3 regions of the Staphylococcus sp. HMSC068C09 genome follow, and region 2 is predicted to be linked to each of the others. Evidence: riboswitches for the same ligand, from Rfam matches in the RefSeq annotation. Region 2 holds a riboswitch; each other region holds the start of a gene.
The links. Region 2 has a riboswitch for S-adenosylmethionine ahead of HMPREF2930_RS09840 (aminotransferase class I/II-fold pyridoxal phosphate-dependent enzyme). Riboswitches for the same ligand answer to the same signal wherever they lie in the genome.

Region 1 (2,271 bases), on a different contig from region 2:
GTGGCAGTACCGAGCGAATTCAAATATTCTAAGGAACATGAATGGGTTAAAGTTGAAGGAAATACGGCAACAATTGGTATTACTGAATACGCGCAAGGTGAATTAGGAGACATCGTATTTGTCGAATTACCAGATGTCGATGATGAAATTAATGAAGGGGATACATTTGGTAGTGTTGAATCAGTAAAGACAGTATCTGAATTGTATGCACCTGTCTCTGGTAAAATTGTTGAAACAAATGACGAATTAGAAGATAGTCCAGAATTTGTTAATGAATCACCTTATGAAAAAGCATGGATGGTAAAAGTTGAATTAAGTGACGAAAGTCAATTAGATGAATTACTATCAGCTGAACAATACTCTGAAATGATTGGCGAATAATTTTTTAAAACTCCTTGATATTAAATCTAGGAGTTTTTTATATAATTATATTAATTATCTGTAAATTGTGTTTATATTCATCAATAACGTGAAAAAGTAAATGATTGTTTAATATCGACTTAGAAGGTGGATGAACATGGCAATTTTAAATAAAGTTATCATTGTTGAAGGTAAATCTGATAAGAAGAAAGTGCAACAAGTCATTGCTGAACCTGTAAATATTATTTGTACACATGGTACAATGAGTATCGACAAACTAGACGATATGATAGAAACGTTATATGGAAAACAGGTCTATATTCTTGCCGATTCAGATGATGAGGGCGAAAAAATTAGAAAGTGGTTTAAACGTTATTTAAGTGAAAGTGAACATATCTATGTAGATAAAACATATTGTGAAGTCGCACGTTGTCCCAAAAATTATCTTGCTCATGTATTGAGTAAATACGGATTTAACGTAAAAAAAGAGAAAAAACTTATACCTAATTTAAGTTCTGAAAGGTTAGTACTTGTGAATGAATAATTCTATTAAAATCGAAGACATCAAAGAACACTTTGATAAAGATAAACATTTAATATTTGGATATACTCCTATGTGTGGAACATGTAAGATTTCAGAGCGCATGCTAGATATTGCAAATGATATCGAACAATTACCACTTAAAAAAATTGATTTAAATTTCCATAAGTATTTTAGTGAAGAATATAAAATTATGTCTGTACCTGTACTGTTAATTATGGATAAGGATAAAGAGGTAGATAGAATCTATGCATTTCAATCCGTGCCATATTTGTTAGAAAAGTTAAAAAAATGATTGACGAATTATTAGTACAGTGATAGGATATAAATTAATTAAATAGTGCGAAAACTCTTATCGAGAGAGGTGGAGGGATGTGCCCTACGAAGCCCGGCAACCGTCTATAATGGAAATGGTGCCAATTCACATAAAGTTTAAGACTTTAGAAGATGAGAGAAAGATAATTTTAAATGCTTTCTCATCTCTCTAGATGGGAAAGCATTTTTTAATTACATAAGGAATTTAAGGGAGGCATTTAACGTGATTGAGTTAAATCAAGTTGTTAAACGCTATCACACAAAGAACAAAGATGTACTAGCAGTAGATCACGTTGACTTGAATATAGAATCAGGCTCAATTTTTGGAGTGATTGGGTTTTCTGGTGCTGGTAAAAGTACGTTAATTCGAATGTTTAATAATCTAGAAGAACCGACTTCAGGGGATATCATTATAGATGGAGACAATATTAACAAACTTTCTAAGTCAGATTTGAGAAAAAAACGACAAAAAGTAAGTATGATTTTCCAACATTTTAATTTGTTATGGTCACGTACTGTCATTAGTAATATTATGTTCCCACTAGAAATAGCTGGAGTATCTCGTGCAGAAGCAAAACAAAGAGCTTTAGAACTTGTAGAGTTGGTCGGTTTAAAAGGTCGTGAAAAAGCTTATCCTTCAGAATTATCAGGTGGTCAAAAACAAAGAGTTGGGATTGCTCGTGCATTAGCGAATGATCCGAATGTCTTATTATGTGACGAGGCTACAAGTGCGCTAGATCCACAAACAACGGATGAAATTTTAGATTTACTATTAAAAATAAAAGAAGAAAGAAATCTAACGATTGTGATTATTACACATGAAATGCAAGTGATTAGACGCATATGTGATGAAGTTGCAGTGATGGAAAATGGGCGTGTTATTGAGCAAGGTAATGTTGATGAAGTATTTGAAAATCCTCAACATGAGGTGACAAAACGATTCGTGAAAGACGATTTAGACGACGATTTTGAAGATTCAATTAAACATCTAGAACCATTGAACAAAGACGCTTATATTGTAAGATTGAATTTCAACGGTAATAATACCACACAAC
Region 2 (2,271 bases):
ATTAAATGCTCACCCAGTACAAGCTGGTGCATATGACATTTCATTCGTAAAAGACGGTTTCAAATATAACTTTACTTCAAATGGTAACACTTGGTCTTGGAACTATACTTACACTGGTGGTGCTGACACAGCTCAATCAACTACTGACTACACTGAGTCTTATAATCAAGCTTCAACTCAATCAGTAAGTTCAAATAATCAAGCTAGCACTTCAAATGTAAAAGCTGTTTCAGCTCCAGTACAAAGAACGTCTAGCTACAATAACTACAGTGCTCGTACAACTTCATACTCAGCACCAAAAACAACTTCATACTCAACTGCTTCAACTGGTGGATCAGTTAAAGCTCAATTCTTAGCTAACGGTGGTACTGAAGCTGCTTGGAACGCTATCGTAATGCCAGAATCAAGCGGTAACCCAAATGCTTCTAATGGTCAATACCATGGTTTAGGCCAAACTAATCAATCATGGGGTACTGGTTCAGTAGCATCACAAACTCAAGGTATGGCTAACTATGCTAAATCACGTTACGGTTCATGGGATGCAGCAATTGCTTTCCGTAATGCTAACGGTTGGTGGTAAGATTTAAGTAGATAACTGGATAGGATATCGAGTTATTGAAATAAAGCCTGGGACATTATTAAATGTCTCAGGTATTTTTAATATATTGACAATTGATGACTGAATTGAAAATGTGCTTGTTTAAGCTTTTTCAACTTTAGTCTTTTTTGCTGAAGTGGGACGACGAATTCAAAGTGAATTCTATCCCACTTCTTTTTTATTAAATAATGTCATGTATATTCTAAACGATGAATGGATAAAAAAATTTAACTAAAGAAGATGTTTATTTATAAGATGACTATCGTAATGTGATGTATTGAACTAGTTCATTGGTTTTCTATACTGTCAGTTATTATTTTTGTGAGAACGTCTGCCTATATTAAAATAAATGATATATTAAATACTTTATTAGTGAATTTACTGAGACACAAAATAATTATTATCTGTCCTGTAATTATATAGATTTATATTTTTCAGGCGTAAAGCAAGCATATATCCAGACGGAGACGTACCCATTGTATTAACAAGTGCTAAAATAACAGCAGAGGCTATGTTAGAAGATATAAAAAATATGAAATAGAATAAATAAATCTGAAAATTGACAATTATCAGTGTAATGTTAAAATAAGACTTAATACGTAAGAACTTATCGAGAGAAGTGAAGGGATTTGGCCCAATGAAACTTCAGCAACAGGCTTCATAAATATAAAGTACTGTGCTAACTCCAAGAGGATAATAAATAACCTCAAAGATAAGTGACATATATCTCATGAAGCTATATGCCACACAAAAGTGGTATATAGCTTTTTATTTAAGGAGGAATAACATGGTTATTTCAAAAAGATTAGCAGCCATTCCTGATAGCTATTTTGGAAAAACGATGGGACGTAAAGTAGAACATGGCCCTTTACCACTTATTAATATGGCAGTAGGCATTCCCGATGGTGAAACACCAGAAGGTATTATTGAGCATTTTTCTGAAGCGATTCGGATTCCTGAAAATCAAAAATATGGTGCCTTTCATGGTAAAGAATCATTTAAAGAGGCCATTGTTAATTTTTACCAACGTCAGTACAATGTGACATTAGATAAAGAAGATGAAGTATGTATTTTATATGGTACAAAAAATGGACTAGTAGCTTTACCTACATGTGTTGTTAATCCTGGAGAAAATGTGCTACTTCCGGATCCTGGATATACAGATTATTTAGCAGGAGTGATGCTCGCAGATGCCAATCCGGTTCCATTAAATTTAGATCCTCCAGATTATTTGCCAAATTGGGATAATGTAGATAAGAGAGTACTAGACAACACAACGCTTGTTTATTTAACATATCCCAATAATCCAACAGGATCAACGGCTACAAAAGAAGTATTTGATGAAGCAATTGAACGATTCAAAGGTACAAATACAAAAATTGTGCACGACTTTGCTTATAGTGCTTTTGGCTTTGATGCTAAAAATCCAAGCATACTTGCTTCAGAACACGGTAAAGATGTCGCTATTGAAATTTTCTCACTTTCAAAAGGATATAATATGTCAGGTTTCCGAGTGGGTTTTGCAGTAGGAAATAAAGACATGATTCAAGCATTAAAGAAATATCAAACGCATACAAATGCTGGAATGTTTGGTGCGTTACAAGATGCAGCGACGTATGCACTTAATCATTATGATGAATTTTTAGAAGAACAGAATGAAACATTTAAACGGC
Region 3 (2,271 bases), on a different contig from region 2:
GTGTTAACAACGTTAATTGTGAATTCCCGCTTCTTTTTATTGTCTATGACATTATCACCTAATTATAAAGATTATGGTATATGGAATCGTTTAGCTTTGTCTTCTCTTCTTACTGACGAGACCTTTGGGGTTGCTATAACGCCACACTTAAAAGGGGAAACAATTAATGACCGATGGTTACATGGATTAAATATTACTGCTTATTCATTTTGGGCAATCGCTTGTGTGTTAGGAGCAGTCTTTGGGAAATACATCTCTCATCCTGAAATGTTAGGATTAGACTTTGCGATTACAGCTATGTTTATTTTCTTGGCTATGGCTCAATTTGAAACGATTACACGTTCCAAAATAAGTATATATATCGTATTAATTGCGTTCGTTATTGTAATGATGTTCATTTTAAGTTGGTTGATGCCCTCTTATGTGGCCATTCTTGTTACATCAATTTGTGCTGCAACACTTGGGGTGGTGATGGATCGATGACGATAACTGGACATATGCTTTTACTCATCGTTTTATGTGGATTAGTGACATTAATTGTACGTGTCGTACCCTTTTTAATGATTTCACGTATTCAACTGTCAGAAACAGTCATCAAATGGCTGTCATTTATTCCGATTTCATTATTCACTGCGCTAGTTATTGATAGTTTTATCGTTCAACATAAAGGCATGCAGGGCTTTGAATTAAATATTCCATTCATTGTAGCAACCATTCCTACAGTCATTATCGCAGTTGTGACGCGTAGTCTAACCATTACTATTATTGTAGGTATTATATTCATTGCAGGTATACGATGGTTCTTTTAATCCATTTATTTACTGCGCATTGAAGTTAACCAGACAATTGTATTAAAATAAATTTAAATTAAACAATGCAATCAATATATAGATACTCTTATTTTGAGAAGTAGAGGGAATTGGCCCTATGAAGCTTCAGCAACCGACAAATCATTGTACGGTGCTACAACCAACGAGATACTCGAATGATAAGTACTAAAGTATTATCGCTTCACACTTTTAAAATTAAGAGTAGAAGCGATTTTTTTATTCTAAGGAGGCATAGCATGACAAATTATACAGTAGATACATTACATTTAGGTGCTTTTACAACAGAATCAGGTGAAACAATTGAGAATCTAAAATTGCGTTATGAGCACGTAGGTTATTCGGGACAACCGCTTGTTGTGGTTTGTCATGCTCTGACTGGTAATCATTTAACTTATGGTACAGATGAACATCCTGGATGGTGGCGTGAAATCATTGATGGTGGTTATATGCCAATCTATGATTATCAGTTTCTTACTTTTAATGTTATTGGAAGTCCTTTTGGTTCAAGCTCCCCATTAAACGATGCTCATTTTCCTAAAACAATAACATTAAGAGATATAGTTAAGGCAATTGAATTGGGAATAAAGGCCCTTGGATTTACTAAAATCGATATTTTAATTGGTGGCAGTTTAGGTGGCATGCAAGTGATGGAATTATTATATAATCATCAATTCGAAGTAGATAAGGCAGTCATCTTAGCAGCTACAGATAAAACCTCTTCATACAGTCGTGCTTTCAATGAAATTGCACGTGAAGCGATTCATATTGGAGGTAAAGAGGGACTTAGTATTGCAAGACAACTTGGATTCTTAACATATCGTTCTTCAAAAAGTTATGACGCGCGTTTCACACCAGATGAAGTAGTCAATTATCAACGTTATCAAGGCAATAAGTTTAAAGAATCCTACGATTTATCGTGTTACTTAACGATGTTGAATGTCTTAGATAGTCATCATCTTGATCGTCAGCGCGATGATGTGGATGAGGTCTTCCAATCTTTAAATACAAAAGTACTAACTATGGGCTTTACAGATGACTTGTTATATCCAGATGATCAAGTTAGAGCAGTAGGAGAACGTTTTAAATATCATCGTCACTTTTTTGTTCCAGACAACGTAGGCCATGATGGTTTTTTACTTAATTTTAATGACTGGGCACCTAACTTGTATCACTTTTTAAAAGTTTCGAAATTCAAACGAAAATAATAGATAAGAGAACAGTTAACACATTTGTTTAATTTGAATATAGAGGTTAAAATAGACGTTATAGTCAAAAAAGTATAGGAGTGGCGAATGTGTTTTCAAAAGTACATCCTAAAGCAATAATTATAGGAACTATCGTGCTTGTAGCAGTTGCTTTAGTTACGTATGTATTGCCAATAATTGGTCTGATTCTATGTTTATTCGCTACCATTCCAGGGATTATCATGTGGCATAAATCA

Region 1: another riboswitch for S-adenosylmethionine. It lies ahead of HMPREF2930_RS05420 (methionine ABC transporter ATP-binding protein); the one in region 2 lies ahead of HMPREF2930_RS09840 (aminotransferase class I/II-fold pyridoxal phosphate-dependent enzyme).
Region 3: another riboswitch for S-adenosylmethionine. It lies ahead of HMPREF2930_RS04170 (homoserine O-acetyltransferase MetX); the one in region 2 lies ahead of HMPREF2930_RS09840 (aminotransferase class I/II-fold pyridoxal phosphate-dependent enzyme).

Annotation. Positions count from the first base shown of each region.
Region 1 covers NZ_KV813756.1:130,202-132,472, forward strand. The annotation lists gene gcvH (glycine cleavage system protein GcvH) at 1-381, shown strand; gene HMPREF2930_RS05410 (toprim domain-containing protein) at 518-904, shown strand; gene HMPREF2930_RS05415 (thioredoxin family protein) at 897-1,196, shown strand; SAM riboswitch class I at 1,251-1,355, shown strand; gene HMPREF2930_RS05420 (methionine ABC transporter ATP-binding protein) at 1,440-2,271, shown strand, end outside.
Region 2 covers NZ_KV813778.1:67,208-69,478, forward strand. The annotation lists gene HMPREF2930_RS09835 (aggregation-promoting factor C-terminal-like domain-containing protein) at 1-580, shown strand, start outside; partial or broken gene HMPREF2930_RS11905 (dehydrosqualene desaturase) at 979-1,139, shown strand; SAM riboswitch class I at 1,203-1,317, shown strand; gene HMPREF2930_RS09840 (aminotransferase class I/II-fold pyridoxal phosphate-dependent enzyme) at 1,386-2,271, shown strand, end outside.
Region 3 covers NZ_KV813755.1:14,604-16,874, reverse strand. The annotation lists gene HMPREF2930_RS04180 (AzlC family ABC transporter permease) at 1-483, shown strand, start outside; gene HMPREF2930_RS04175 (AzlD domain-containing protein) at 480-809, shown strand; SAM riboswitch class I at 895-995, shown strand; gene HMPREF2930_RS04170 (homoserine O-acetyltransferase MetX) at 1,067-2,035, shown strand; gene HMPREF2930_RS04165 (YybS family protein) at 2,125-2,271, shown strand, end outside.